4 regions of the Solidesulfovibrio sp. C21 genome follow, and region 1 is predicted to be linked to each of the others. Evidence: riboswitches for the same ligand, from Rfam matches in the RefSeq annotation. Region 1 holds a riboswitch; each other region holds the start of a gene.

The links. Region 1 has a riboswitch for cobalamin ahead of ACMZ6R_RS17025 (ribonucleoside triphosphate reductase). Riboswitches for the same ligand answer to the same signal wherever they lie in the genome.
Region 2: linked by a shared signal. The riboswitch ahead of ACMZ6R_RS05450 (sirohydrochlorin cobaltochelatase) and the one ahead of ACMZ6R_RS17025 (ribonucleoside triphosphate reductase) in region 1 are both predicted to bind cobalamin.
Region 3: linked by a shared signal. The riboswitch ahead of ACMZ6R_RS04710 (TonB-dependent receptor plug domain-containing protein) and the one ahead of ACMZ6R_RS17025 (ribonucleoside triphosphate reductase) in region 1 are both predicted to bind cobalamin.
Region 4: linked by a shared signal. The riboswitch ahead of metE (5-methyltetrahydropteroyltriglutamate--homocysteine S-methyltransferase) and the one ahead of ACMZ6R_RS17025 (ribonucleoside triphosphate reductase) in region 1 are both predicted to bind cobalamin.

Annotation. Positions count from the first base shown of each region.
Region 1 is NZ_JBLODY010000075.1:9,779-17,235, reverse strand. It holds gene ACMZ6R_RS17025 (ribonucleoside triphosphate reductase) at 1-1,279, opposite strand, end outside; cobalamin riboswitch at 1,420-1,634, opposite strand; gene ACMZ6R_RS17020 (hypothetical protein) at 1,761-2,024, opposite strand; gene ACMZ6R_RS17015 (UbiX family flavin prenyltransferase) at 2,251-2,820, opposite strand; gene ACMZ6R_RS17010 (c-type cytochrome) at 3,086-3,961, shown strand; gene ACMZ6R_RS17005 (c-type cytochrome) at 3,965-5,317, shown strand; gene ACMZ6R_RS17000 (c-type cytochrome) at 5,320-6,876, shown strand; gene ACMZ6R_RS16995 (TIM barrel protein) at 7,081-7,457, shown strand, end outside.
Region 2 is NZ_JBLODY010000010.1:57,420-64,876, reverse strand. It holds gene ACMZ6R_RS05455 (FecCD family ABC transporter permease) at 1-1,042, opposite strand, end outside; gene ACMZ6R_RS05460 (ABC transporter ATP-binding protein) at 1-2, opposite strand, end outside; gene ACMZ6R_RS05450 (sirohydrochlorin cobaltochelatase) at 1,042-1,929, opposite strand; cobalamin riboswitch at 2,050-2,232, opposite strand; gene ACMZ6R_RS05445 (hypothetical protein) at 2,254-2,610, opposite strand; gene selB (selenocysteine-specific translation elongation factor) at 3,064-4,983, opposite strand; gene ACMZ6R_RS05435 (aminopeptidase) at 5,113-6,543, opposite strand; gene selA (L-seryl-tRNA(Sec) selenium transferase) at 6,639-7,457, opposite strand, start outside.
Region 3 is NZ_JBLODY010000008.1:80,996-88,452, forward strand. It holds gene ACMZ6R_RS04695 (FecCD family ABC transporter permease) at 1-562, opposite strand, end outside; gene ACMZ6R_RS04700 (ABC transporter substrate-binding protein) at 559-1,455, opposite strand; gene ACMZ6R_RS04705 (adenosylcobinamide amidohydrolase) at 1,452-2,276, opposite strand; gene ACMZ6R_RS04710 (TonB-dependent receptor plug domain-containing protein) at 2,176-4,182, opposite strand; cobalamin riboswitch at 4,291-4,488, opposite strand; gene ACMZ6R_RS04715 (LysR substrate-binding domain-containing protein) at 4,628-5,092, opposite strand; gene ACMZ6R_RS04720 (hypothetical protein) at 5,093-5,617, opposite strand; tRNA gene ACMZ6R_RS04725 (tRNA-Arg) at 5,750-5,826, opposite strand; gene ACMZ6R_RS04730 (Hpt domain-containing protein) at 5,891-6,262, shown strand; gene ACMZ6R_RS04735 (response regulator) at 6,305-6,715, shown strand; gene ACMZ6R_RS04740 (EAL and HDOD domain-containing protein) at 6,799-7,457, opposite strand, start outside.
Region 4 is NZ_JBLODY010000070.1:657-8,113, reverse strand. It holds gene ACMZ6R_RS16535 (amino acid permease) at 1-340, shown strand, start outside; gene ACMZ6R_RS16530 (glutamate decarboxylase) at 376-1,770, shown strand; gene ACMZ6R_RS16525 (outer membrane homotrimeric porin) at 2,092-3,522, shown strand; gene ACMZ6R_RS16520 (glutamine amidotransferase-related protein) at 3,595-5,079, shown strand; cobalamin riboswitch at 5,255-5,461, shown strand; gene metE (5-methyltetrahydropteroyltriglutamate--homocysteine S-methyltransferase) at 5,645-7,457, shown strand, end outside.

The DNA.
Region 1 (7,457 bases):
GGCCGTTGCCGCGCTTTAAAAGCTCGCGCAGGTCGAGCTGGAGCCGGCAGCACATGGAGCGCACCATGTTGGGCTCGAGGTCGGAATTCACGAAATTCTGGAAGTAGGGCAGGCCGTACTTGGCCGTCATCTCGAAGAGAATGTCGACGTTGGGCGACTCCCAGGGAAAATCCTTGGTGATATTGTAGGTGGGGATGGGAAAGGTGAAGACCCGTCCCTTGGCGTCGCCGGCGGTCATGACGTCGATGTAGGCCCGGTTGATCATGTCCATTTCGGCCTGGAGCTCGCCGTAGGTGAACTCCAGCTCCTCGCCGCCGATGCGCGGATGCTGGCCGGCCAGGTCGTCCGGGCAGTTCCAGTCGAAGGTCAGGTTGGTGAAGGGGGTCTGGGTGCCCCAGCGCGACGGCACGTTCAGGTTGTAGATCAGCTCCTGGATGGACTGGCGCACCTCGGCGTAATCGAGCCTGTCCTTGCGCACGAACGGGGCCATGTAGGTGTCGAAGGAGGAAAAGGCCTGGGCCCCGGCCCATTCGTTTTGCAGCGTACCGAGAAAATTGACGATCTGGCCGACGGCGCTGGAAAGATGGCGCGGCGGGTCGGCTTCCACCTTGTCCGGCACGCCGTTTAAGCCTTCTTCCAGCAGCGTGCGCAGCGACCAGCCGGCGCAATAGCCGGCCAGCATGTCCAGGTCATGGATGTGGAGGTCGCCTTCGCGGTGAGCGGCGCCCACTTCCGGCGGATAGACGTGGTTGAGCCAATAGTTGGCCACCACCTTGCCAGAGACGTTCAAAATGAGCCCGCCGAGGGAATAGCCCTGGTTGGCGTTGGCGGCCACGCGCCAGTCCTGGCGGTCGAGGTATTCGTTGATGGAGGCGGCCACGTCCACCACGGTCTTTTTGTCGTGGCGCAGCTTAGCCCGTTGTTCGCGGTAGACCGAGTAGGCGCGCATGGTGCGGAAGTGGTTGGCCGAAATCAGGGCCTGCTCCACCACGTCCTGGATGCGTTCGATGTCCGGGATCTGGCCGGTGAAGCGGTGGGACAGCACTTTGACGGCCTGGGCCGTGAGCAGCCGGGCCTCGGCGTCCTCGAACTCGCCCGTGACCGCGCCGGCCCGGCGGATGGCGGAGAAAATCTTCTCGCCGTCAAAAGGAACGACCTTGCCATCGCGCTTTTTGATGCGCATGGGCACGGCCACGGCGACACGTTCCGGCGCAGCGGACGCTACGGATTCCGGCAAGGTGTCGAAAGATAGATCGGAACTGGTCATCGGTTCCAGCATGGCATTCCCTGCGATATCGCGTTCCCACTACGCGATATCGAGACGGAACCGAGGAGAGACGCGCGGCCGCGACGCCACCCCATGCGCCGCGAGGCCGGTCGCCCTCCCTCGAGGCTCCCTGGCGGTTCGTCCGCGAACAGGCTTCGCGGACGGGCGCTGGCAGGTCTTCGGACTTGCGAACGTGACGGCCGGCAGACCGGGTGCCTACTGTCCGCCGCTTCCCAGGCCGGGGAGCCCAGTGCTTGGTGGCGGAGGTCGTTTTCGCTTACCGCTGCGGGGCAGTCCCGGAGTCTCACCGGGTTCTCTTTTGCAGCCCGTCCCGGGGAGGACGGACGCCAGCGCAGCCATGGTATAGGGGGGAGCGGCCGGGAGAGTCAATCGGCCTCAGAGGGGCGGGGGCGGCCGCTATCGGGCTTCGGTCGGCCGCCCCCGGCGCTTCCGGGCGATTTGAAAAAAAAATCCGTCGTCGGCGCGGCGTCACTCAGTGATCGTGGGTGTGGGGCACGTGCTCGTGGTCCGGGTGGACATGGTCGTGAGGGCCGTGCTCGCCGGTATGCTGGTGTTCGTGCGCGCCTTCCCCCGCGCCGTGCTCGTGGGGGTGCTTGTGCTCGTGTTCATGTTCATGGGTATGGACATGGACATGCTTGTGGGTGTGCTTGCCGATGCCGGGATGCTCGTGTTCATGCTCGTGTTCGTGGGTGTGCTCATGAGTATGGTCATGGTGGTGTTCGTGGTCGCCTTGCATGATGGCTGCCTCCTTTTGTTATTCCATGAACCATTTCGCCGTCCCCGCCTAGACGGCATGTTTTTTTCCTCCCTCGCACAAGGCGTTCCCATTCTCCGGGGGCGACGTTCTCCCCGGATAAGAAAACCGGATGCGTACGCTTTTCAAGGAGGCAAATGCCCGGGGAAGCCACGGGCCGCGACCTTTCCGCCCCTGCGTATGCACCGTCCCGCCGGCGCGGGCCGGATCACCCCTCCCGGCCGTCCCAGCGGTGGAAGAGGTCGTGGGGGATGGCGAACTGGTCCAGGATCTTGCCCACGGTCTGGTCCACGATGTCCATGATGGTGCGGGGGCCGTGGTAGAACGAGGGGGCCGGGGGCAGGATGACGCCACCCATTTCGGTCACGGCCGTCATGTGGCGCAGGTGCCCCAGGTGCAGCGGCGTCTCGCGCGGCACGAGCACCAGCTTGCGCCGCTCCTTGAGCGTCACGTCGGCGGCCCGGGCCAGGAGGTTGTCGCCAAGGGACAGGGCGATCTGGGCCAGGGTCTTCATGGAACACGGGACCACCACCATGCCGTGCACGGGAAACGAACCGCTCGAGACCGCCGCGGCCAGATTGTCGTGGGCATGGACCACATCGGCCAGGGCCGCGACAGCCGCAACCGTGAAGTCGGTCTCGTAGGCCAAGGTCGTGGCCGCGCCCCGGCTCAAAATGAGATGCGTTTCCACCTCGGCCACGCCGCGCAGGACCTCGAGCAGCCGGATGCCGTAGAGCACGCCGCTTGCGCCCGTTATGCCGACCAGGAGCCGTTTCATGATTTTTCCTTCGGTTGTGTGGACAGTTATCCGAGCCGGACCGCTCCAGGCGCCCTCCTCCCGGCCCGCCGGTCTTCCGATGTTTTCGGCACCGCATATTGACATCCGAAACGGTGCGGGTAAACCTGCGAGAGTTTTCAAAATAAAGAAGTTGGAGAGTCGCGGGCACAGGGCATACCGCGTGCCCTGATCCGTTTTTCGGCCGGTGCTTCTCCCCGCATGGCGGATTCGCGTCTTGCCACAGTCCCCGCAGTACGGAGTCTCTATGAAAAACCGCAATGTTTATTTCGCACTGGTGCTGGCAACCCTCCTGCTCGCCTTCGGCGTCTGGATCCTGGCCTTTTTCCGGTCCACCCTCGTGACCAAGCGGACCGAAACGCCGCGAGAGGTCCCGCGCCAAAACGCCAAGGCGCCGGCCATGCCACAACTTTTCAATCCGCCGCGCCCCGAGGACGCCCCGGAAAGCATCCGCGCGGAAGTCATGCTCGGCTACAGGATCATGACCGAAACGAAAAAGTACGCCGGCAAATACATCAACAACGACCTGTCCTGCACCAGCTGCCACTTCGACGGCGGCCGCAGCCTCGACACCATTTCCCTGGTCGGGGTCGGGGCGCGCTACCCGCTCTTCCGCGGTCGCCGCGACTACACCGCCGACCTGACGCTGCGCACCCAGGGCTGTTTCGAACGCAGCATGAACGGCACCGCCCCGGCCTACGACAGCCAGATCATGCAGTCCCTGCTCGTCTACATGCAGTGGATATCCAAGGGCATCCCCATCTATTCCGAGCAGCCCTGGACCCTGCCCCACGACCTGGGCAATTCCCATAAGCCCGATGTGGCCAACGGCGCCAAGGTCTACCAGGACGTCTGCGCCAGATGCCACGGCGAGGCCGGCCAGGGCACGGCCATCGCCCCGCCGCTCTGGGGCGACGGCTCCTACAATGACGGGGCCGGCATGCACCGCATCCGCACCTTTTCCGTCTTCGCCTGGCGCTACATGCCCAAAAGCTCCCCGTCCCTGACCCAGGAGCAGGCCCTGGACCTGGCCGGTTTCGTGCATGAAAAGCCGCGCCCGAAATTCGTGGCCACCCACCCCGACAAGGTCGTGCAGGTCATCCCCCTGTCCGAGGTGAAATAAGCCATGATCTTTCCCATCCTGCACATCCCCAGTCTTGGCGACGGCATGACCATCGCCCTCGATGCCGTGCTGCACGTGCTCATAAGCCACGGCCTGGCCATCGGCCTCGTCACCATGCTGGTGCTGTTCCAGACCCTGACGTATCTGGGCAAAGGGGCGTTTTGGGCGCGGATCAGCCGCGCGCTTCTCGGACCGGCCGTGGTCGTCACCACCTCGATCGGCGCGGTCACGGGCGTCGGCATCTGGTTCATCACCGGGGGGCTGGCCCCGGAGGGCATCGGCTCGCTGATCCACCTCTTTTTCTGGCCCTGGTTCATCGAATGGGGCGCGTTCACCTCGGAAGTGGTGCTCCTTTTGATCTACTACTACCTGTGGGACCGGCTGGCCGAAAAACGGCCAGGGACGCTGGTGGCCCTCGGCTGGGGCTACGTCGGCATGGCGGTCATTTCCGCCATCCTTATTTCGGGCATCCTGGGGTTCATGCTCACCCCGGACGGCTGGCCCTTTGCCGGCGGCTTCGGGCGGGCCTATTTCAACCCGACCTTCATTCCCCAATGCTTCCTGCGCGTGTCCGGGGGCCTGGCGCTCGGCGCGCTCTTCGTCATCACCTGGCTCGCCTGGAGATACAAGGGTTCGCGGGAGGAACGCGGCCGGGCCCTGCGCCTTGGGGGCGCGATCTTTCTCGGCGCGGCCCTGGCCGCCACGGTCAGCGGGCTCGTCTATTTCTCCCGGGTGCCCATGACCTACCTCACCCACTGGAAGTTTGCCGTGGCCACCTCGGCCCTGTCGCAACGCCCCGACTTCCTGCCCCTGGCCAACGGCCTGGCCGGGCTGCTCGTACTGGCGACGGCCCTGGCGGCGCTTTTGCGGCGGCCGATACTTTGCCGGGCGCTTTGCATCCCGACCATCATTTTATGCGTGGGGCTGGTGACGGAATTCGAGCGCGTGCGCGAGTTCGTGCGCGGCCCGTACCTGCTGCCGGGCTACATGTACGCCAACCAGATCCCGCTGGTTGAAAACAAGGGGCTCGCCGCGAAAAACGAAGCGATATTGCCCACCATGCGCTGGGTCAACGACAACGGCAGCCAATCCGCCGCCATGCGCGACGGAGCGACCCTTTTCGCGGCCAACTGCGGCGTGTGCCATACCGACGGCGGCATAAACGACATCCGCAAGCGCATCGCCGGCCGCACCCAGGACGGCGTCAACGCCATCACCGCCATCACCGAGGGGCTGGCCCCGTTCATGACGCCCTTCACCGGCACCGAACAGGAACGCCTGCTTCTGGCCAATTACCTTTTCACCTTGGCCAACCAGGATGCACGCCTGCGCGGGCCGGCGCCCAAGGAGAAGTAGCCATGTCCCAGTGGACCGATCTGTTCCTCTCACTGCCGCTGCCGGCAAGCTGGCTGCATGGGCTGCTTTTCGTCACCTTCGGCCTGCACCTGCTTTTCGTGCTGCTCATGCTCGGCACGGCCCTGCTCGGCTTGCTCTTTTTCCTCCAAAAACGACTGGCCGGCGACGCGGGACCCCAGCTCTGGAACAAGCGCATGGTGCACACGCACCTGGGGCTCAAAAGCCTGGCCGTGGTGCTTGGCGTGGCCCCGCTGCTCATCATCCAGGTGCGCTATTCCCAGGCCTTTTTCACCACCACGGCCCTTTTTTCCTATGCCTGGCTGGCCGTGATTCCGCTTTTGATTGTGGCGTTTCTGCTCATCGACGCCTTTGGCCATAAAATAAGCGCCAGTCCGTGGCTGGCCTTTGTCTGCGGCGTGCTCGGCGTCGGCGCCCTCCTCACCGTTCCGGCCATTTTCACCGGGGTCCTGTCGCTCATGGAGCGCCAGGACTTCTGGGCCCGGTTCGCGGCCCGGGGATTTGCCCCGGACGGCGTTTTCGCGCCGCACTGGCTGCTGCGCTACCTGCATATCCTCGGCGCGGCGCTGGTCTTCGGCGCGGCCTTCCACCTCTTCTTTTCGGCCAGGGAACATCCCGAAAAGGCCGCGAAACTGCGCACCTGGCTTTTCGGCGCGACCCTGGCCCAGGTCGTCATCGGCATCCCGCTGGTCTTTTCCGTGGCCTCGGGCCTCGACTGGCCCGTGCTCGGCGCGGTGACCGTGGGCGTGGCCGCCGCCATGCTGATGCTTTTGAGCCTGCGCCCCGCCGCCGCGCCCCTTGCCGCCGGCCCGGGCAGCCTGCTCGTCCTGCTGCCCGTCATCTTCGTTTCCATGCTCCTCGCCCGGCAGTTTCTCCAAGACCGCGTCCTGGCCCCGGCCCATGCCCAGGCCGTGGCCGCGCGCGAGGCGCGTTCGAAAGCCTACGCCCCCTTCCGCAAGGAAGCCCTGGCCGCTTTTGCGGCCAAGCTGAACACCGTCTACGACAACGGCGAGACCATCTATGTCGGAGCCTGCCAGCCCTGCCACGGCAAGGCCGGCCATGGGGACGGCCCGACCGCCGCCCGGCTGGTGGTGCCGGCCGAGGACCTTGCCGCCATCCGGGCGAACAGGGACTACATCTACGGCATCCTGACGGCCGGCACCCCGGGCTCGGCCATGCCGTACTTCCGGCTCTTCGACCGGGAAAAACTGGAAAAGCTGCTGGATACCCTTTCCACGCGCTTTTCCATGTTCGACGCCACGCCCAAGCCGGCGCACCATCCGGTCGGCTCCGAAGCCATGCAGGTCTGGAACAAGACCTGTTCCGTGTGCCACGGCGCGGACGGCGGCATCACGCCCTTCGGCCGCACCCTGCTCCCGGCCCCGCCGGACCTGCGCCGCTATGCCCTGACCCCCGAACGCGCCCTGGGCGTCATCACCGACGGCTACCCCGGAACGGTCATGCAGCCCTACCGCGTCCTGCCCGCGGCCACGCTCCAAGACCTCGCCACCATCAGCAACACCTTCCGCACGGCGCATTAATGCGAAAAGAAAGAGACTGGGGGGAAACCTTTCTGTAGAAAGGTTTCCCCCCAGCCCCCCTTTCCCAAGACTTTTAATAATAATGATGGGTTACCTTCACAACACGCCCTGTTGAAAAGTTGAGGAAGGGGAGAGCGCGAGAGGGGCTACTGCCCTTTTCAAAGGGTTTCCCCTCTCGCATTCTCTTCTATAGGCTGCCGCCCCATGGACGCACTTCTTTTCGGCATATCCGGCCTGCCGCACGGCGACGGCACCCAAAAGTTCACCTACGCCACGGCCATCCCCTACCTGCGCCGCCTCGGCCTCGACGCCATGGAGCTGCCCTTTGTCAGGTCCGTCAACGTCACGGAGAAAAACCGGGACGCGATCCTGCGCAGCAAGGCGGAAAACGACTTCTATCTCTCGGCCCACGCCTCGTACTACATCAACCTCAACGCCGCCTCGCCGGACAAGCAGGAGGCGTCCCTGGACCGCATCCGACAGGGAGCGCGGGCCCTGGCCATGGTGGGCGGGCGCAGCCTGGTCTTTCACCCCGGCTTTTACCTCGGCCAGCCGCAGGAAGAGGTTTACGCGGCCATCCG
Region 2 (7,457 bases), on a different contig from region 1:
ACGCCCGGCCACCGTCGCGGCCCGTGACAAGCAGAAAACAGAAAAACGGGCCGCCGAGAAGCGCCGTCACCACCCCAACGGGCAGCTCCGCGCCGCCGGGCAGGATGGTGCGGGCCAGCACGTCGGCAAAAACCAGGAGCGCCCCGCCGCACAGCGCGCTTTGCGGCAGGAGCGTGCCGTGTTCGGCGGAAAAGAGCCGGCGGCAGGCATGGGGGGCGATGAGCCCGACAAAGCCGATGACCCCGGAAACGGCCACGGCCCCGGCGGTCAGGAGACTCGCACCGGTGAGCAGTGCAAGCCGTGCCCGGCCGGCGGCGACGCCCAATTGGCGCGCCTGGGTCTCACCCAGAAGCAGGATGTCGCACTCGCGGATGTACAGGCGAATCAGGACCACACCGGCCAGAAAGCAGGGCAGGAAAAGCGCCAGCTCGGCCTTGCCCCGTCCCTGGAAGCCGCCCATGATCCAAAAGACGATGCCGGCCACGGATTCCTCGTTGAGCGCCTTGGTGAGCGAGAGCAGGGCCGAAAGGAAGGTGGCGGCGATGATGCCGGCCAAAACCACCGTCTCCCGGCGCAACCCGCCGCAGGCCCGGGCCAGGGCCAGCACGAAGGCCAGGGCCGCCCCGCCGCCGGCCAGGGCGCAAAGCGGGGTGGCGATGACGCTTCCCGAGGCGGCGGCCAGACCGAGGGTCAGGGAAAGAGCCGCGCCGAAGGCCGCACCGCCCGAGACGCCGAGGGTGAAGGGATCAGCCAGGGGATTTCGCAACACCCCCTGGAACACCCCGCCGGCCATGGCCAGGGCCGCGCCCACGCCGTAGGCCAGCACCCCCCGCCACAGGCGCAGGTCGAGCACCACGGCCGTCAGCGCCGGATCGGCCGGGGCGGCCACGGGCAGGCCCATGGCCCGGCCGAGGACGGCGGCCACCTGGCCCGGACCGGCCGGATAGGCCCCGGCCAGGCAGGCCGTCGCCAGGGCGGCCAGCCCGGCCAGGGCCGGGAGCAGGGCGCGCACTCCCGCGCCTTGTAAGCGGTTTCGGGGCATTATTTTCCGGGCAGGGCGTCCACGGTCTTTTTCAGGTGGTCCATCCAGATGGCGGCCACGGCGTCACGGTCGCCGTTGCCCTGCATCTGGGGCGTTGCGGCGATGCCGGCGGCGGCGAGCTGCGAGGCCAGGGAATCCTTTTCCTTGCCGGCCATGTCGTTATGGGCATGGTCCCCGGCCACGGCGAACATGGGCATGAGCCAGGCCTTTTTGATGCCGCGCTTTTTGAGCTCCGCGATAAGATTCTCGAAGCTCGGCGTACCCTCGACCGTGGTCACGAAGGCGTTGGGGTCGAGCTGCCACAGGGTGTATTGCAGGGCCGGGTAGGCCATGTTGGCCGGGTGGTCGGTGCCGTGGCCGACGAAGACGAGCGCCTCGCCGGGCTTGCGGTCCTTGGGAGCCGAAGCGAGCAGCGCCTTGGCCACGCGCGGGAAATCCTCCTTGGCGAAAAGCAGCGGGGCGCTGACGGACACGTGGGTCAGCCCCTTGGGCAGGCCGGAGAAGGCCTCGGCCAGACGCACGAGGTCGTCGTACTCGTGGCCGGGAATGGTTTGCAGGGAGAAAAGGGCCACGTCGGTGACACCCTTGTCGGGCAGCACGGCCAGGGCTTCGGCCGGCGCAGGCGGCACGGCCTTGCCTTCCCTGGCCAGTTTGTGGCGGATCATGGAGGCAGTGTAGCAAAGCGAAACGGGCACGCCGGGATAGGCGGCCTTGACGCGGTCGACCATTTTCTGGATGGCCGGCGCGGCTTCGGGAACGCTGGTGCCGAAGGCGGCCACGACAATGGCCCTTTTGGGTTCCTTCTTGGCCTCATGACCGGCCAGGGCCGGCGCGGCCATGGCCAGACACAACCATAATGCGAAAAGCGCTCGCGGAAAACGGAGCATGGGAAAACCTCCATGGGCATGGAGGGCTCTTGATAAAAAAGGGTAACGGGTAGTCCCCGCGCTACGGGTTGACGCCCCGGTCCTTACGCCCGGCCGGCAAAAGCCCTCGTTGCCGGCGGGTTGGCCTGTGATCGACCGGGCAGGTCTTCCGGCTTGTCCCATCGGCTCCGGCCTTCCCGGGAATGTTTTCCCAGTGGCGCGCGAGGAAGCCGACTGTGGGGGACTTACGGCGGCGGGACCGCTCCCGAATCAAACGGGATTCCCTATTGAGCCCATGCGGGCGCCCGGATCGTTTCCGCGCAGTACCGGGGGCGGGTGCGGCTGTCAAGGATAGGCGGGGGTTTGGGTGGGCTTGATGACGCCCCGGTCGACCAGGGGCTTGTAGTCGGCCCGCTTGGTGAGCAGCGTGGGGACATGGAGGCTTTCCAGGAGCTGGAGCATGATCTGGATGGTGGTCGGGTTGGCCTTTTCCTCCATGACCACGATGGCCACGTCCTTGCCTACGGCGATTTTTTCGGCCACTTCCCAGGCCCCGGTGACGGGTCTGCCGCCGTCGAGACTGTAGGTGTTGTCCTTGACGGTGATGACGCCGGCCATGGCTGTGGCGGCGTACAGGGCAAGCGCTGTGAGCAGGGCCAGAAGGGCCGGAACCGGGCGAGGCCGGCAGGGGTATCTGGACATCGCGTCCCTTTGGGGCTAAAGATTTATTTCACGAAATACATCCGTTTGGGGGAGGTTCACCGTGACATTCGATTTCTCCGGTCTCATCGTGCTGTTCGGCTTTATTTCCGTGTTCATCGCCCTTCGGGTCATCAAGGCGCAGCAGGAAGCCAAACCCGAGGACCAGGACTGGTAGTACCGGCTCCTGGTGAGTCAGATTTTTTCACGGCGGGCGGCTCCGGCTTCCCGCCGTTTTGGCATTTTTCCAGACGCCTTCCCGCCGGTCCGGGCCCACCCGCTCTCTTCCCGGGGACCCCTTTCCGCGCGGGGCGGCCGCCCCATACGCAACTCTTCCGCGATGCCTCCGGTGCCTCCCCCCATATCCCCTTTGAAAGTTTTTGAAGGGGGTCCAGGGGGAAACTTTTTTCAAAAAGTTTCCCCCTGGCCGCCGGAGGCACGTCTCCCGCCCTTCCCCTATCTCCGGCGCAACTGGCGCTTGTCGCCGACGCGCACGGTCACCTTTTCCTTGTCCAGGTATTCGAGCAGGGCGATGAGGAACTTGCGGGACAGCCCTGTCAGTTCCCGAAATTCCGCCGGCCCCATGTCCGTGGCCCCGGCGGCGTAGTAGGCGCGCACCTTCTCGATGAGCCCGGTTATGGCCTCGGCGCAAAAATACATGTTTTCCTGGGCCTTGACGAGGAGCCTTTCGTCTATGAGCACCTTGTAGACCGGCTGGGCCTCCTTGAAGGTCAGGTCCAGGGGCTCCAGGATATCCTTGACGTTGGGCGGGGTCAGGCCGCCGGCGCGGTAGGCGGTAAGGAGCGTTTCGCGCAGCTTGGCCTGGTCCGAGGCCAGGGAGACCTTGTGGTCGGGCAGGCGCAGCACGTCCTGGTCGGTGGCCAGCCTGCCGGCCCGAAGCTGGCGTTCGACCACGAAATGGAAAAGTTTGGGCGCGAGATACTTGCCCCAGGTGGAGGCCAGCTCGCTGCGCGAGATGCCGAGTTTCAGCGGCTCGCGCTTGTGGTAGGCGGCCACGAAATCGGTGAGGGTTTGCGTCAGGGCGGCGACGACGTCGCCGTGGACGAAATGGCGTCCTTCCCTGCCTTCGCGGTCGACAAGCGCGGCCGCGCCCTTGTCGCACAGGCCGGAAAGCGCCTTGTCCAGGGCTTTGGATTCGAGGTCGGTGAGCGTCATCAGCCGGGCGAATCCCAGTCCCTCGGCGCCGGCCCGGGCCAGTTGCAGGGCGACGAGCTCCGGTCCCTCGGCCGTGGCCAGGGCGGCAAGCGTCGCGGCCGCGTCGGCGTCGAAGCGTTTGACCTTGCGGGCAAGCGGCGAAAGGATGCGCCCGCCGGCCATGGTGCGCAGCGGCGCGCCCGAGCGGATGACCACCCGGTCGCCGTAGACTCCGGCCAGGGGCTCGGGAAAGCGGATCTGGCACACGGCCGTCTCGCCGGGCTCCAGCTTGTCGCGGTCGGGCAGATGCACCCGGGCCAGGACTTCCCGCGTGCCGTGGTGGAAATGCACCTCGGTGCGGTGCTTGATGCCGCGCGGGGCCGAGGCCAGGCAGGAAAGCTTCACCTCCCAGGCGGCCTCCGGGAAAAGCGTGCCCGGCCGGGCCAGCACCTCGCCGCGTTCCACGTCCTCGACCTCGAGCCCGGCCAGGTTGACGGCTGTACGCCGTCCGGCCGGCGAGACTTCCACGGGTTCGCCGTGGGATTGCAGGCTGCGGATTTTGCTGCGCTTGTCCGAGGGGAAAAGCCGCACCTCGTCGCCGACCGCGAACGTGCCGGCAATGAGCGTGCCCGTGACCACGGTGCCGTGGCCCTTGAGCGTAAAGACGCGGTCGATGGGAAGCCGGGCCAGATCGGAACGCCGCCTGGGCGCGAAGTTGGCGGCCAGCTCGATAAGCGCCGCGCGCAGCTCGGGCAGGCCGGCTCCGGTATGGGACGAGACGGGAAAAATGGGGGCATCGGCCAGGAACGTGCCGGCAAGCTCCGCGCGCACGTCGTCCGTGACCATATTGAGCCAGTCCGCGTCCACCATGTCGGCCTTGGTCAGGGCCACGACTCCGGTCTCGATGCCGAGCAGGGTGCAGATGTCCAGGTGCTCGCGGGTCTGGGGCATGACGCCTTCGTCGGCGGCGATGACGAGGGTGACGAAATCGATGCCCGCCGCGCCGGCCACCATGTTCTTGACGAAGCGCTCATGGCCCGGCACGTCGATGATGCCGAGCCGCACGCCGCCCGGCAGGTCCATGAAGGCAAATCCCAGCTCGATGGTGATGCCGCGTTTTTTCTCCTCGGCCAGCCGGTCGCAGTCAATGCCCGTCAGCGCCTTGATCAGCGTCGTCTTGCCGTGGTCGATGTGCCCGGCCGTCCCCATGATGACTGGCATGGATGGTGCGCTCCTTGGTTGGGGTGGTGTGGAGAGGAGCCTCCGGCGGCCAGGGGAGGCGTTGCCTCCCCTGGACCCCACCACCGGGGGGCTTGATGCCCCCCGGACCCCCTTTACAGGGGATCGGGGCTAGCTCGAAAGAAAGGCTTTGTAGGCCAGCACGGCGGTGTAGACGTCGGCCGCGCTGGTGATCTCGAAGGGGCTGTGCATGCTGAGTACGGCCGGGCCGAAGTCGATGATGTCCATGCCGTAGACGGCCAGGAACTTGGCCACCGTGCCGCCGCCGCCGAGGTCCACCTTGCCGAGTTCGGCCATCTGCCAGGGAATGCCGGCGCCATCGAGGAGGTTGCGCAGCCAGGCCACGTACTCCGGATGGGCGTCGTTGGCCCCGACCTTGCCCCGGTGCCCGGTGAACTTGCAAAAGACCGGCCCATAACCAAGCGTCGCGGAATTGAGCTTTTCGTGCAGGTCCTGGTAGTCCGGGTCAAGGGCGGCATGCACGTCGGAGGACAGGGCTTTGCCGGCGGCCAGCACCCGGCTTTTGCGCGCGCCCGGGTCCCAGGCGTCGATCAGGTCTTCCAGGCAGTACTCGAAAAAGCGCGACTTGGCCCCGGTCGAGCCTTCGGAGCCGATCTCTTCCTTGTCCCAGAACAGCACGATCTGCGTGTGCTCCGGCGTCGGATTCTCGAGCAGGGCGGAAAGGGCGGTGAAGACGCACACCCGGTCGTCCTGGCCGTAGCCGCCGATGAGTGCCTTGTCCAGGCCCACGGGCCGGGCCGCCCCGGCCGGCACGGCCTGGAGCTCGGCGCTGTAGAGGTCGGCTTCCTCGATGCCGTACTTGTCGTAGAGCAGCGAGAGGACCTTGGCCTTGATCGGGTCCTTGGCCTCTTTTTTCTCGCCGCCTTCCGCGGCCTCGGGCGAGGCTTCGGGGCTGTGGCCGATCAGGATGTTGAGCTTTTCCGCCTCGAAGGCGTCGGACAGCTTCTGCTCCACTTGCTTGTAGGCCAGATGCGGCAGCAGGTCCGGGATGGCGAAGACCGGATCGGACGGGTCCTCGCCGATGGTCACGGGAATGACCGTGCCGTCCTTTTTGGCCACCACGCCGTGCAGGGCCAGCGGCCGGGCCAGCCACTGGTGCTTGCGGATGCCGCCGTAGTAGTGGGTTTTGAGCTGGGCCACGCCGCAGGATTCGTAGAGCGGGCGCTGCTTGAGGTCGATGCGCGGCGTGTCGCAGTGGGCGCCGACCAGCCGGAAACCCTCGCGCAGGGGCTTCTTGCCCTTGCGGGCGATGAACACCGTCTTGCCCTTCATGACGCGAAAGACCGCGTCGCCGCTAAAGTCTCCGTCCGGAGATTCGACATAGCCCGCCTCGGCGAGCGCCTTGCGCGTGTAGGCAACGGTTTCGCGCTCGGTCTTGCAGGCGGTGATAAAGGCAATGTAGCGGTCGGCCAGCTCCCGCATGCCGGCGCGCTGTTCCGGGGAGGCGTAGGTCTCCCAGCAGCTTTTGGCCTCGATGGCGTGGGAGGAGACACCGTTTTTCGTTTCGTTTGCATCGCTCATATCGCTAAGGCTCCTTCAATCAATAATGGCAATGGGGACATAGTAAGCGCCCAGGCCCCTGGTGGGAAGCCCCCCGGACCTGTCGCGCAATGGATCTAGCCGGCCAGGGCCGCGTCCAGAACCCGGGCCACGAGTTTCAGTTCATCGTCGGCCAGGGTGCGCGGGTCCAGGAGAAAGGCGTCGCCCTCGATGCGCCCGACCAGCGGCGGGTCGGTGACGAGCAGCCGTTCCCGCAGGGCGTCCGGCGACGGCGCGCCGGCAAGGGGCGTCAGGGAGACCAGCGTGGTCGGCAGGTCGTGTTCCGGAAACGCGCCGCCGCCGACCCGCGAAGCTCCGGGCGCGGCTTTGACGGCATAGCGTCCGGCCAGGGATTTTTTCAGGATCGCGGCCAGTCGCCGGGCTTTTTTGGCCAGCGCTTCCGGCGCGGCGGTGATCATGGCCAGGGTCGGGATTTCCTTTCTGGCGGTTGCCGGGTCGAGGTAGAGGCGCAGCGTGGCCTCGAGGGCGGCCAGCGTCATTTTGTCGATGCGCACGGCCCGGTTGAGCGGATTTTTGCGGATCGCCTCGATATAGTGGGCCTTGCCCACGAGGATGCCGGCTTGGGGGCCGCCGAGGACCTTGTCCCCGGAAAAGGTCACGATGTCCGCGCCCGAGGCCACGGCCTGCTGCACCGTCGGTTCGCCGGGCAGGCCGATGCCGGCGAAATCGGTCAGGTTGCCGCTGCCGAGGTCCTCCATCACGGGCAGGTTATGGGCGCGGCCGATGGCCACCAGCTCCGGCAGCGAGACTTCCTTGGTGAAGCCGATGATGCGGTAGTTGGAGGCGTGGACCTTGAGCAGAAGCGCCGTGTCTTCGGTGATGGCGTTTTCGTAGTCCCGGGGATGGGTGCGGTTGGTGGCCCCGACCTCGCGCAG
Region 3 (7,457 bases), on a different contig from region 1:
GCCAGACCAGTGTGGCGTGCAAGGTATGAGCCCTGGTCATGGAGAGGAAAAACATGATGGCGGCCGAACAGAAGGCATTGACCATGACGCCGGACAGGACAAGGGAGGGCGTTGCCACGTGCCCATCCCGTAGCGACAGGGTCACGGCCACGCCAAAGGCTGCCATTGCCCCGAAAAAGGCGAGCGGTCCGGCTCCCAGGAACGCGGGCAAACCGAGCAACATGCCTCCGACCACCCCCAGGGCGGCTCCACCGGACACGCCGAGGATATAGGGATCGGCCAAGGGATTGCGCACCAGCGTTTGGAAGACCAGGCCGCTGAGGGAAAGCGCGCCGCCGGCCAGGGCCGCCAGCAGACTCCGGGGCAGCCGCAACTTCCAGACGATGGCCAGGACGGTTGGGTCGCAGGCGTCGCTTTGGGCAAGCGCCCGCAGCACTTCGTGCAGAGGGAGGGAACTTGATCCCACGACAAGGCCGGTGGTCAAGGCCGCCGCGAGCAGCCCGGCAAGGGGCAGACAGACCAGGGCCAGCCGGAAGGGCAAGCCGGCCTCGGAATATTTCACGGCTGTTTCCCGGCCGCCGGGGTAGGCGGCTGGCGCAGCAACCGGACCAGTTCTTCCAGCCCCTGGGTCAACCTGGGGCCGGGGCGGTCGAACAAGTCTGAATCCAGAAAAAAGATTCGCCCTTGGCGCACGGCGGGCACTTCAGGCCAGGCGTTCCATTGGGCCTTGGCCGCGTCAAAGGCGTCAGTGCCCATGGTCGGGATGAGGATCACCTCGGGCCGGAAAGCGACCGCCTGCTCATTGGTCAGTTGCGGATACCCCTGCATGGCGGCACACACATTCCTGCCGCCGGCCAGTTCAAGAAGTTCGTTGATGAAGGTCCCCCGACAAGCGGCGTGCATGGGGGCGAACCCGATCTGGTAGAGCACCGCCGGCCTTGGGCCGTTGTCGCGCTCCCGGGCGACGCGTTCTATGGTCTGGCGCATGTCCCCGACCAAGCTGGCCGCTCTGTCCGAGGCGTCAAGCAGACGCCCGATTTTCAAAATAGAGGCCAGCACGGCCTCAAGGCTCGCGGTATCCAGAACATGGACCGCAACCCCCAAGTCTTGCAGCCTTGAAATGGCCTCCGGCGGAGTCATGCCGGCCACGGCCAGGCAGCAGTCTGGGCGCAGGGCCACAATGCGTTCAAGATCGGGCCGGGCATACGACCCTACCCTGGGGAGACTTTTGGCCACCGCCGGAAAATCGCTGTAGGTGGAAGCCCCCACGAGCAGTTCTCCGCGATCCAGGGCGTAGACGATTTCCGTCAGGCTGGGTGCCAGGGTGACGATACGGGCGGGATACCGGGGGGAAGGCTGCGCCTCGGGAGGCTCCGCCGCTGCCTGAGGTGGAAACAGCCAAGCGACGCAGCAGGCGAGCAGGACGCCCAGGAAAAGGCGGCGACAGCTCTTCATCGGCCCGCCTCCCAGGAAATGGAGGAGGAAAGCGCCTCCATGACCGCCCTGGCCAGCATCTCCCCGAAAAGGACATGCTTGCCGCAAAAGCGCAGTGAAGGCCCCTCCCCGCAGGCCATGGCCGCGCAATCGGTGCCTGTGCCGGTAGCCACAAGCCCGCTGACTGGGCTTACGATGCCGTGCTCGGACAAGACTGCGGCTTTGGCTTCAGTCATGATCATGAGGGCCTCCAGCAAGGCGGCGTCCGTGAGCGCGGCATTGGTGGCCGCCAGGATATTGATGGTTCCCGCCGGCAATGCGCCGGCGTTTCCATCCCGGCAATCGGCCTTGTCTCCGGCCCGTCTGGCATTGGCCAGCCCGGCCGTCAATACGACGCAAACAGCCACGCCAGACTCGCTACGCCAGGCGACCCGGCAGGAGGCCATGGAGGCGGCGGTCATCATGCCCATGGCCGGACCGGGCCAGCGGCGGTCACGAGCGTAGCGGCCAAGGGTCGTCTCGGGAGGCGGATACTCGGCCGGGGTACGCGTTCCATCCTCGTGGACGCGGACAATGAACATGTGCCGCGCCCTGGCCAGCCCCCCACCAAGCGGAGACCAACCGCAAGCCCGCCAAGCGTCCGGCAGTATCAAGCGTGCATGGCGCTGCGTACGTTCCAAACCAAAGCCCGCCAGTTCCGGCGGCGCGCCAGGAAGCTCCGCCAACCGTCGGCAAGCCGGCTCAGAACTCGTAGCGCAGGCCAACGCCAATCGTCCTTCCCGGCATAGGGTAGCCGTCAACGTAGCTGTACCGTTCATCCCCGAGATTGTTAACGAAGACATATGGTTCCAATTTTGCGACGGGCTTGAAGGAAAGCCTGGCGTTCATGACGAAAAACGGGTCCTTGTTTACGACCGAGCCGTAACGGGCGCTGTTCGTGTTCCAGTCGATCACCTTCTGGGGACCTTGCCACTGTCCATTCAGATTGAGCGTGACCCAGGAGTCGAACCCGAACTGCACACCGGGAGTCAGGCTATATTCGGACAGGTTGAGCACCGTGTCCGTGCCGCGTGCATTGACCAAGGCATCGTCTTCTTCACGGCGTTCCAGGTACCAAATGGCGTTGAGAGACGGCGTGACCGTAAGCCTGTGTGATCCGACGGACCAGGAAGTGGTGTAACGTGTGAACGCCTCCAGGCCGGCCAGCCGCCAACCGGCGGAATTGACCCAGGTCTGCCAGTTGGTTTCGCCGCCAACCGTGGTCGTGGTAGTCGTGATCGCGTTGGTGTAGAACGTGTAGAAGCCGGTTCCGGAGAACTTAAGGCCTTTCCAATCGATATCGAATCCGCCTTCCCAGGTGGTGCTGGTCTCGGGAAGCAGGCTTGGGTTGCCGATGGAGTTGGTGCCGGAATTCCGGTAGAGGCCACAGAATTTATAGGCGTCCGGCGGGGTGAAGGCGGAGCCGGCGGAGGCGCGCAGGGAAAGCCAGGTGAGCGCCCGCCAGGTGATGCCGCCCCGCCAGCTCGCATGGTCCATGGTGCGCGACTGGCCGGCTACATCGGTGAAGGCATCATTGTCGAGAATGCGCAGGTCGTAATTGTCGTAGCGCAGACCGGCCAGAAAGGTGAATGCGTCGATGTCGACTTTTTCCTCACCGTAAAGGGACCAGTTCGCGTAGTTGGAATCCGGGGCGTACACGCCGTCCCCGTATCGGTGCTCGTGGATGTTCCGGTATTGCCCGCCAAGGGTGAAACGCCCCACTGAAAAGGTGGGGACGGTGACGCGTCCATCCACACCCGCTTGATTCGTTACGAAGGCGCTTTTTTGGTAATAGGGCGTATCGGTATCAGCGTAGTCGTGCTGGTTGACCCAGGTTGCCACTCGCCACTCCACATCATGCAACGGGGTGGCTCCGTTGTAGATGGCGGCGAAGTTCTTCATGGCGTCCTGGATTCTGGCCGTGGGGGTGGGCGCATAGGTGGGGCCGGGATCGCCCACGTCCCAGGCGTTGAAATAATTCCCGAAGATGTGGAAGGTGTGATTTTCCACCGGGGTCAGGGTCGCGGTTCCCGACGCGGCACCGTCATGGTAATCGGTATTGCGGTACTGCCAGCCGCCGCCGGCGTCGTACTGTTCCACGGTGGTCACCCGGCCGGCCAGGGAAAAGCCCAGTCTGCCGTCCGGGCTTCCGCCCTGCAAAGAAGCTCTGGGCTGAAACCGATTGAAGTTGCCGTATTCCGCTTCGGCGGAACCGGAGGGGGGGCCGTTGCCCCGCTTGGTGATGATGTTGATGACGCCGCCCATGGCCGAAGCCCCGTACAGGACCGATCCGGGACCGCGCATGATCTCCACGCGTTCCACGTTATCCAGGGGAATCAGCGCAAGATTGCCCGAGCCGAAGGGGTTGCCGTCCACCAGCACCAGGGTCTTGGCATCCATGTTCGCCCCTGGCGAAACATAGGTGTCGAACCCTCGCAGGCGAAAACTCGTGTAAGCGCCTGGGTACTGAATGGTTGTGCCCGGCGATTTCTGGGCGATCAGTTCGCCCAAGGTGTCCACGCCAAGCTGGTTGATTGTATCCCGGCTGAGCATCTCGACATGGACGGGGACCTCGCTGGCCGGAGCCGGGGTAGCCGTGGCCGTGACGAGCATTTCGGGAAGGTCGAACGTTTCTTCCTGGTTCTCAGCCGCCAGGGCCAGACAGGGCAAGACCATGACAACAGCCAGCGCAGCCAGTGCGCAACGCATAAAAAAACCTCCTGCTTCGTGAAAGAAGAGGAGGGCTCGAGGAAACACAGACACGACATCCCACCAATCAGATGAGATGTTGCCCATGGGTCGGCTCTGCCTCGAAGCCCGCCATGACTTCTCGCAGGCTGGTCTCCCGGCTCAAGGATCGTCCTACTCACCGCGCCTTCCCATCCGCGCCTTTTGCGCGGACAGTGGCTGAGTGCGGTTTTCGTCCCCTTTCACGGTTGCGGGCCAGCGCCGGTTTTTCACCGGACTTCCCATTTAGCCGCATCGCGGATGCGGACCTGCGAGTTCAATAATGCAGAGTAGTTGCCCGGCTCATACAGATATTGTCAAGCCGGATTCCCTCTTGCGCCCTCTCCCGAGGGGACGGGCACCAGCGCTGCCAAGAGTATAGGAGCGTGTAACCTTCGTAGCCAATCAGGAACACACTACCGAGGGTCTATCGATCACGATACGCACGCGCCAAATCCACAAAGGCCCTCAGGTAATCGATGTCGACGTCTGCCTCGCGAATACCGAGGAATATTTTCTTGTCTATGCCTTGCGCTCCCAAGCGCACCGGGAACACGGCAAATTTGCCGGCATTCTCTTCGACCAGCCAACGCGGCAAGGCGGCCACGCCCCGGCCGCTGGCCACCATTTGGAGCATGATCTCAGTGGTTTCAATCCGCTTGTGCTGTTTGGGGATGATGCCGGCAGGCGTGAGGAATCGGGAATAAATATCGAGCCGATCAATGTGGACCGGGTAGGTGATCAAGATTTCCACTGCAAGCTGTTCCGGCTCAATATGGCTCGCTGCGCGCAAGGGGTGGTTCGGCCCGACGACCAGCACCTGCTCATAGTCGAACACCGGCTCGAAATATAAGCCCGTTCCCGCCGCAGCATCGGTCCCAATCCCAGCCATTCAAAAAAGGCTGTAGTGATAACGCGGATGGCCCGGCAGCCGAAGTACCGGCCTTCGTCGCTCAGGCCCCTCGGCTGAGTCACCGCCATGAAGCCGGCTGGCCTCTCTGATCTGCCTGATGGCGCGTTCGCAACGGCGCTGCTCCAACCCGGAGTCGCGAACGATGGTCTTCATATCGATGTCGATAAACCCATTGGCCAGGGTGGGCAGGCCAAGGCACAGGGACGCTAAGTCGAGGTGGGAGAGTAGCGTCTCCAAAACCACGAGACAGGCCTCGCGGCGTTCGCTCCGGATTTTGCGGTTGCCCTTGGTCAGCAGGGGGGGACATTTTTTGGGATGATCATACCAGACCTTGGTTCGCTCGGCGGCCAGGGAGAGGATACGCGGAAGCCCGCCCTTGCCCTTGCGGATGGGAACAGCCGGCGTTAATTTAGGCAGGTCCGGATCGTGACCACACCGGTTGCCTCTCCCCTCGTGAACAATGAAAGGAGACCTGAAATGGGTATCGACATTGCCTGTAGACAATGCCGCCCCCTAGAGGTTTTTGAGGGAATATTTTTGTTCCGGGACTATTCCGGGACTGAGAGGTGTTTGGGACGGGTGAAGAAGGTTATGTGACCAGGGTGATTTTGTTGTGTAACCATTTGTAATGATTACTGGCGCGCCCGGAGGGATTCGAACCCCCGGCCGGCGGATTCGAAGTCCGACGCTCTATCCAGCTGAGCTACGGGCGCGTGAACCTTCCTTAATTGCCCAAACGGCACCCCGTCAAGGCACAAACAAGGAGATCCGGCCGGCATGAGCGCCGCCCCCCCCGACGACATCCCCCCGAGAACCGTGGCCGTTTCGGCGGAACTGCGCCCCATCTTCGCCCGGTTTCTGGCCATACAGAACGAGCACATCGCGGAACTCGAAAGCGCCCTGGCCGCCCGCGACGGCGAAGCCCTCTGCCGGCTGGCCCACACCATCCGGGGATCGGCCGCCACCTTCCAGCTCCCGGAAGCGGCGGACATGGCCCTGGCCCTGGAGGAAACCGTCGCCCGCGCCGACCTTGCCGCAGCCGGCCGCCTTATCGCCGCCCTGGCCCGCTATTTCCACGAGACGGACATCGAATTCGTCGCGGCCCCGACCAAGGACGCGACGGTTGCTTCCGCCAAAAAAAGCCCCTAACATATTTCAACCGGCCCTGCCGCCGGGACCGGGGGCTCCATCATGCGCTTTCTCATCGTGGATGACGACGAAAGCATTATCCTTTTCCTGCGGACCTTTCTTTCCGCCTACGCCGAATGCCTCACCGCCTGCGACGGCATGGAGGCCCTCTCCGCCTTCGAGGCCGCCCTGGAGGAGGACAGGCCCTTTACCGCCGTCTTCATGGACATCCTCATGCCCGGCATGGACGGCAATGAAGTGGTCCAGGCCCTGCGCCGCATCGAGGACGCCCACAACCCGGCCGAACGCTTCAAGCTCATCATGATTTCGGTGCTGACGGACACCAAAAACGTCAGCGAATCCTTCTTTCACGGCCGGGCCGAGGCCTACCTGCCCAAGCCCCTGCGCCGCGAAACGCTGTTGGCGGAACTGGCCAAGCTTGGCCTGATTCCCCCGCCGCCCCAGTCGCCATAACGGCCGCGCCGCCCCGGGCGGAAACGGCATTCCCGTTCACGGGGCATCGTTTTGCAAAGACGGACTCCCGAAACCGGCGGCTGTCAGGACGCCGGCCCGGCCGCATGCTGGGTGATGAAAAAGGCGCTGCTCCAGGCCATGGCCTCGCTGGCGCAGGTCTTGACCGTTTCCAGGTCGAAGCCGAGCTTGCGGGTCAGGTCGTCGAGGCGCACCCAGTCCGCGTCCTCGATACAGGCCACGAGGTCGAGCAGCGGCTCGTATTCGCTCTGGGTTTCGCGGCGAAGCGCCGCCTTGAGCGTTTCTTCCAGGGGCAGATGCTCGGTCACCTTGGCCATGGGCATGCCCAGGATGGCGTCGAGCAGGGAAAAAAGCCCCAACAGGAACAGCGAGCCCGGATTGAAGTCCCAGTAGTCGTAGCGCGTGGCCACAAGCTCCAGAAACCGCGCCCGTCCTAGGGAAAGTTCGGCCAGCTCGCGCGGCATGTCGCCGTGCTGGGCCATGTCGGCCAAAAGCACGGCCCGCAGCCAGTTGCGCATCGTGATCGAGCCCAGGAGCATGATGGCCTGGCGGATGGACTGGATTTTTTGCGGAAAGCCGAAAGCGGCGCTGTTGAGGTAGGACAGCAGGCGGAAACTCACGGACACGTCGGCGGAGATTCCCTTGGCCAGGGCGTCCACGTCCGGGTCCTCGGCCTCGATCAGGCGCAGCAGGGTGAACCGGCTCATCTGGTGCGAGGTGAGCC
Region 4 (7,457 bases), on a different contig from region 1:
CGTGGCCTTTTTCGTGCTTTCGGCCATGACCGTCACCCTCTATCTCGTGATGTACATCCTCATGTACGCCGCCGCCATCCGGTTGCGTCTGACTCGTCCCGACCTGCCGCGTTCCTACAAGGTTCCCGGCGGCATCGTCGGCATGTGCCTGGTCGCGGGCATCGGCCTTATCGGCGTGACGTTCTCCCTGGTGGTCGGCTTTTTCCCGCCGACGAACCTTCCCGTGGGCAATCCCGCCCTGTACGTGGGCCTCGTGGCGGCCGGCCTGGTGGTCTTCGTCGGCCTGCCGCTGGTCATCAACGCCTGCAAGAAACCCGGCTGGCGCCAGGTCGGCAAATAGGCCGCCGGCGAAACCGTAACGAAGGAGGCGCTTTTATGCCCTTGCATCAGAAGGACACGGTCCGCGACGATCTCCTGGACGATGTGTATGCGTCGAGCGACCTTTCGGTGCGCATGCCCAAGTACCGCTTTCCCAAAAAAGAAATCGAGGCCAGACACGCCTATCAGGTCGTGCACGACGAACTGATGCTCGACGGCAATTCCCGCCAGAATCTGGCCACCTTCTGCCAGACCTGGGCCGATCCCGAGATTCACCGGCTGATGGACGAATGCCTCGACAAGAACATGATCGACAAGGACGAGTACCCCCAGACCGCCGAGCTGGAAGCGCGCTGCGTGCACATGCTGGCCGACCTGTGGCACTCGCCCGAGGCCGCCAACACCATGGGCTGCTCCACCACCGGCTCGAGCGAGGCGGCCATGCTCGGCGGGCTGGCCATGAAATGGCGCTGGCGGGCCGCCCGCAAGGCCGCCGGCAAGCCGACCGACAAACCCAACATGATCTGCGGCCCGGTCCAGGTCTGCTGGCACAAGTTCGCCCGCTACTGGGACGTCGAACTGCGCGAAATCCCCATGGAACACGACCGGCTCATCATGAGCCCCGAGGAAGTCATCAAACGCTGCGACGAAAACACCATCGGCGTGGTGCCGACGCTCGGCGTGACCTTCACCTGCCAGTACGAGCCCGTCGAAGCGGTATGCAAGGCCCTGGACAAGTACCAGGCCGACACCGACTGCGACATCCCGGTGCATGTGGACGGCGCCAGCGGCGGCTTTCTGGCCCCGTTTCGCGATCCCGACCTGCTGTGGGATTTCCGGCTGCCCCGGGTCAAGTCCATCAACGCCTCGGGCCACAAGTTCGGCCTGTCGCCGCTCGGCGTCGGCTGGGTGGTGTGGCGCGACGCCAAGGAACTGCCCGAGGACCTGATCTTCCAGGTCAATTACCTCGGCGGCAACATGCCGACCTTCGCGCTCAACTTCTCGCGCCCCGGCGGCCAGATCATCGCCCAATACTACAATTTCCTGCGCCTTGGCCGCGAAGGCTACCACAAGATCCAGTCGGCCTGCTACGACACGGCCGCCTACCTGGGCGACGCGCTTCGGGAAGTCCCGGACTTCGAGGTCATCTACGACGGCCGGGGCGGCATTCCGGCCGTGAGTTGGAGCCTTGTCGAAGGGAAGAAGCACAACTTCAACCTCTACGACCTGTCCGACCGGCTGCGTTCCCGGGGCTGGCAGGTGCCGGCCTATTCCATGCCGCCAAACCGCCAGGACCTCGTGGTCATGCGCGCCTTGGTCCGCCATGGCTTCAGCCGCGACCTGGCCGACCTGCTGGTCGAGGACCTCAAACGCTGCCTGGCCTACTTCGCCCAAAACCCCGTGACCCAATCCCTGACCGCGGAAACGGCCTCGGGGTTCAGCCATACCTAAACCCGCGCACCGTCGCGGACCGGCCCCGGAGCGTTTGCCAGCCCGGGGCCGGTCTCCGTCGCGCGTTCTCGAAGTCCGTGGCCGCATGTCGTAAGGGAACATGCCAATACCATTGAGGTCTGTCTTAAGAAATACTGGCGAGGCTTTTGCGGAAAACCCGCGCGCGCGAGCGCCGGCTTGCGCGCGAAAGGCCGGCCGGGAGATCCTTCGGGGAGCCCAAGGGGCGCAAGCCCCACCCAGGCCACGGAGGCTCTCAGCCGCCGCCTTTTCACAAGTGCCGCAGCCGTATTTTTTAAGGGCGCAACACGTAGGAACTCCGCCATGCCCCGATTTCGGTCCGCCGCTCTTGTTCTTGTCGCCGCCTGCCTTCTCGCCGCCACCGCCTCGGCCGCAACCTCCGTTTCCATGTACGGCGATTTCCGCGTGCAGGGCACGTTCTTCAGCAACCAGAACTACACCGGCTGGAACGCCGACGGCACCCAGACCGCGGACACCCTGAATTTCTGGCAGCGCATGCGCCTGCATGTCGATCTTGCCGCCAACGAAAATCTGGCCTTTCGCCTGGGGCTTCGCGTCAACAACCAGACCTGGGGCCACGGCACCCTGACGGCGGCCAATCCGACGACCGCCATCGAGTCCTACCAGTGCTACCTCCAGTTCACCCTGCCTGATACGGCCATCAAGGTGACGGCCGGCTACCAGCCCCTGTCCCTGCCCCATACCTCGGTCTTCTACGACTCCGTGGTCCTGGGCACGGACTCGGGCAACAGCGACGCGGCCGCCCTGGTCGTCAGCGCCCCGCTGCTCGAGGACCGGCTCGGCGTCACGGCCGGCTACGCCCGGCTGGTGGACACCAACCGGACCTACGACACCACCACCACGCAAGTCGGCGACGAGCTGGATCTCACCTTCATCACGCTGCCGGTGTCGATTTCGGGCACGCACGTCACGCCCTGGGGCGCGGTGGCCATCCTCGGCCGCGCCGCCGACCTGCCGGACTCCATGAGCAACTCCCTGCGCGCCGCCGGGTCCTTCGTGACCCCGACGGGCTTTGCCGACAACCAGAGCGCCGCCTTCTGGACCGGCTTCACCCTGACCGCCGAGCTGCCGATGCCGCTCAAGCTCTATGCCGACGCGGTCTACGGCGACGCCTTCGCCGCCGACCGGGAACGCTGCCGCCGGCGCGGCTGGTTCGCGGACGCGGCCCTGGAATACACCGGCTTCGCCATGGTCGCGCCCCAGCTCCTCGGCTGGTACGGCAGCGGCGAGGATTCCGGGCTGTCCAACGGCTCGGAACGGCTGCCCGCCATCAACACGGAATGGGGGCCCGCCGGCTCGTTTCTGTTCAACGCCGACCAATATCTGACCCAGGCGGCCATGAACACCACGCCCCAGGGCAGCATGGGATTGGTGCTTAATTTCAGCAAAATCAGCATCGTGCCGCGCCTGACCTCCCTGGTCGCCTTTTCCTATGCCACGGGCACCAGCTCGCCGGCGGGCCTGCGCAAGGCCGTGGCCGTCACGGGGGGCCCCGGTTCCTATGTCACCATGGGGCAGGACCTGGCCCAGGGCGAAAACCTCTACTCCGTGGCCTGCGAGCATGTGTACGCCCTGACCGACGCCGTGAACCTGATCGGCGAGCTGGGCTGGGCCCATCCCGAAGGGCTCCACTCGAGCATCTGGGGACATCGCATGGTGAATCAGGCCGGCGACGCCTGGCAGGCGGCGCTTGGCATCATCTATACCTTTTAACGCCTGGCGCGGTCGGTCGTTTCACGATGCGCCGCAACGGCCGGATGCTGTGCCGGCCCAAGGAGTGCCCGCATGAGATACCGGATGTCGCCTCTGCTGGTCCTCGCCGTAATACTCGGCGGCCTGTCCGGCGCCGTGGCCCTGGCGGCGTGTCCGATCAGCGCGCCGCAGCTCACCACCAACCCCGATTTCGACGTCATCGTCACCCGCCGGACGCCGCTTTTGTCGTTTAAAAACGCCACGGGCGGCCAGGGCAAGCGCGTCTACGAAATCCAGCTCGCCCGGGACAAGGCCTTTGCCGAAGACCGCCTCGACTACACGCTGCCGGAAAACCCCGAAGGCGTCAGCGCCCTGGCCATTCCCGACCAAAAGCCCCTGGCGGATGGGACCCGCTGGTACTGGCGCGTGCGGGCCACGGACGAGGCGGGCGCGCACGGGCCGTGGGCCGTCAGCCGCTTTTCAGTGGATACGGCCAGCGACAAGGCGTTCATGAACCTGACCCGGGCCGTGCCCGTAAGCGTGAAGGTCTCAAGCGGCTCGGACCCCAAGAATCTCCTCGACTATACCGACCAGGGCCTCTCCACCCAGTGGCGGGCCGCGCCTCCGGGTCCGGACACGGCCTGGGTGGAACTGGATCTGGGGCGGGAGCGCAGCATAAGCCGCATCTGGATGCTGGCCGATTCCGGCAACCGGGACGGCTGGCCGGTGGCCTTCCGCTGGCTGGCCAGCCCCGACGGCGTCACCTGGAAGGAGGCCGTCAAGGTCACCGACGGCGACACCTACCGCTTCATTCTCGATTTTGCCGGGGTCTCGGCCCGGTTCTGGCGGCTGGAGATCAGCGGCTGGACCGGCTATGCCCCGGGCATAAACGAACTGCTGCTGTATTCCCCGGGTCTTCCCCCGGTGCCGAGCCCGCCGGCCGGGCCGTATGTCCTTGTCATCGGCAACCAGCACAACGGCGCGGCGTTTACGGAGCTGGCCGCGCGCGTCCATGAGATGGTCCCGGAGCTCTCGACCGTGACCGTGCCGTATTACGAGGCGAGCATGGCCATGTACGAGGCGCTTGCGAAAAAGCCCGTGGCCATCCTGCTCAGCGGCAACAATGCCGATTACAACGACCTGCCCATGTTCGAATACAACGGCGAATTCGAGATCATTCGCGCCGCGCCGGTCCCCATCCTCGGCATCTGCGCCGGACACCAGATGCTTTCCTTCGCCTCCGGCTACACGCGCGTGCGCTCCATGGGCCGCTCCGATATCTCCGCCATGGAAAAGCCGGCCCGGTACGCGGAGATTCGCACGCTCGTCGACGATCCGCTTTTTAGGGGCCTGCCCCAGCCCTTCACCGCGCCGGAAGTGCATGGCTGGGCCGTGTACGACCCGCCGCAGGGATTTACCGTCGTGGCCAAGTCCACGTATATTCAGGCCGTGCGCAGCCAGGACGGACGCCTGCACGGAACGCAGTTCCATCCGGAAATCAAGGTTTCCTACAACCAGGCGGAAAATGTGCTGCGGCGCTTCCTGCGGGACGCCCTGGCGCAATCAACGCCACGATAAAAGAGATGCATTCCCTTGCCCTCTGTGACGCTCCCCACACCGTGAAACGTTTTGGGGAGGGGAGAGCGCGAGAGGGGGACCCTTTTTTCAAAAAGGGTCCCCCTCTCGCATCCTCTTTCACTCTCCTCCGCCTTCTCCCTCCCCCACCACGTTGACAAGGGGCTGGAATTGGGCCAGTGACGGGTCGATTTGTGGTAAAGGACCTTTCGAGAAACGGAAGACGGTGCGAATCCGTCGCAGACGCGCTGCTGTGATCGGGGTTTGGCGGCGGTTATCCACTAGGTCGGGCGTAAGCCGGCCTGGGAAGGATGCCGCCAGATGCTGACGGTCCCCTCCGGGACCGCCCCGTAAGCCAGAAGACGCCTCGAATCGGTCGGTATCCAGGCCTCGCGACATGGGCCGGAGTGACCGTATATGCCGGACGCGCCCGCGTTTCCGGACCGTCACCCGTGCCCCGTTCCCCGCATCCGCCGGGGGCGGGTTTTTTTTGTTGCGTGCCGTTTGGGGCCCTGCCGGCCGACGTCAACCGCCCGCGAACCACGCGGGCCAACAAGGAGCACGTTGCATGGTGACGCATTCGCTGGGATTTCCCCGCATGGGGCGCAACCGGGAACTCAAGGCCGCCCTCGAAGCATACTGGGCCGGCAGGATCGACGCCGCCGCCCTTGAGGCGCAGGCCGCCGCCTTGCGGCTCTCGCACTGGAAGCTTGCGGGCGAGGCCGGCCTCGATTTGGTGCCGGTCGGCGACTTCTCCCTCTACGACCACATGCTCGACATGGCCTGCCTGCTTGGTGCGGTGCCGGAGCGCTTCGGCCATGCCGGCGGGGAGGCGCCCCTCGACACCTTTTTCGCCATGGCCCGGGGCGTCCAGGACAAAACGCGCGACGTGGCGGCCATGGAGATGACCAAGTGGTTCGACACCAACTACCACTACATCGTGCCGGAGTTCACGCCGGGACAGCGCCTTGCCGTGGTGGGGTCGAAGATCTTCGACGAGGCGCGCCAGGCCGCCACAGCCGGATTCACGGCCAAGGCCGTGCTGCCCGGGCCGTTCACCTTCCTTACGCTCGGCAAGAGCGTTTCTCCCGACTTCGACCGCTTTTCGCTGCTCCCGGACCTGCTCGAGGCCTACCGGGACATCCTCGGCCGTCTGGGCGCGCTGTGCCCCTGGATCGAACTCGACGAGCCCATCCTGGCCCAGGACCTGCCCGAAGCCCTGGCCGGCCCGTTCCGTGAGGCCTACCGTGATCTCGCCAAGGCCGCCGGTCCGGCGAAGGTGATGCTCGCCACCTATTTCGGCGGCATCGCCCACAACCTGTCCTGGGTGGAGGGGCTGCCCCTTGGCGCGCTCCATATCGACTGCGTGCGCGACCCCACACAGATCGCCTTGGTGGCCAAGGCGCTGTCCCCGGAAACCGCCTTGTCGCTGGGGCTCGTGGACGGGCGCAACATCTGGCGCGTGGACGCGGCCGCCGCCCTGGCCCGCATCGAACTCGCGGCGGACCACGTCGGGGCGGCGCGCCTCATGCTCGCGCCGTCGTGTTCGCTGCTGCATTGCCCGGTGGACCTCGAGGCGGAAACCGCCCTCGACCCGACCATCCGCAATTGGATGGCCTTTGCCGTACAGAAATGCCGCGAGGTGCGCCTGCTGGCCGATGCCGCCGCGCCCGGCGGGCCTGAGCGTCCGGAGGTGGCCGCCGCCCTGGCCGACAACCGGGCCGCCTGGGAGAGCCGGCGGGAAAGCGGGGTCGCGACCGATGCGGTTGTGCGCCATCGGGTGGATGCCGTGACCGTGGACATGTTCCACCGGCCGGCCCCCTATAAGGAACGCGCCAAGACCCAGACGGCCGCCCTCTCCCTGCCGCCCATCCCCACCACCACCATCGGCTCCTTTCCCCAGACGCCGGCGATCCGGCAGGCCCGGCGGCGCGCCAAGACCGGCGAGATGGACGCCGCCGCCTACGAAGCCTTCCTCAAGGAGACCATCGCCGACGTGGTGGCCCGGCAGGAGACGCTCGGCCTCGACGTGCTGGTGCACGGCGAACCCGAACGAAACGACATGGTGGAGTATTTCGGCGAGCGGCTCGCCGGCTTCTGCTTCACGAAAAACGGCTGGGTGCAAAGCTACGGCGCGCGCTGCGTCAAGCCGCCGGTCATCTACGGCGACGTGTCGCGCCCCGGCCCCATGACCGTGGACTGGTCGACCTATGCCGCGTCCCTGACCAAGAAGCCCATGAAGGGCATGCTCACCGGCCCGGCGACCATCCTGTGCTGGAGCTTCGTGCGCGACGACCAGCCCCGCGAGACCACGCGCCGGCAGATCGCCCTGGCCATGCGCGACGAGGTGGCGGACCTGGAGCGCGCCGGGTTGCGCGTCA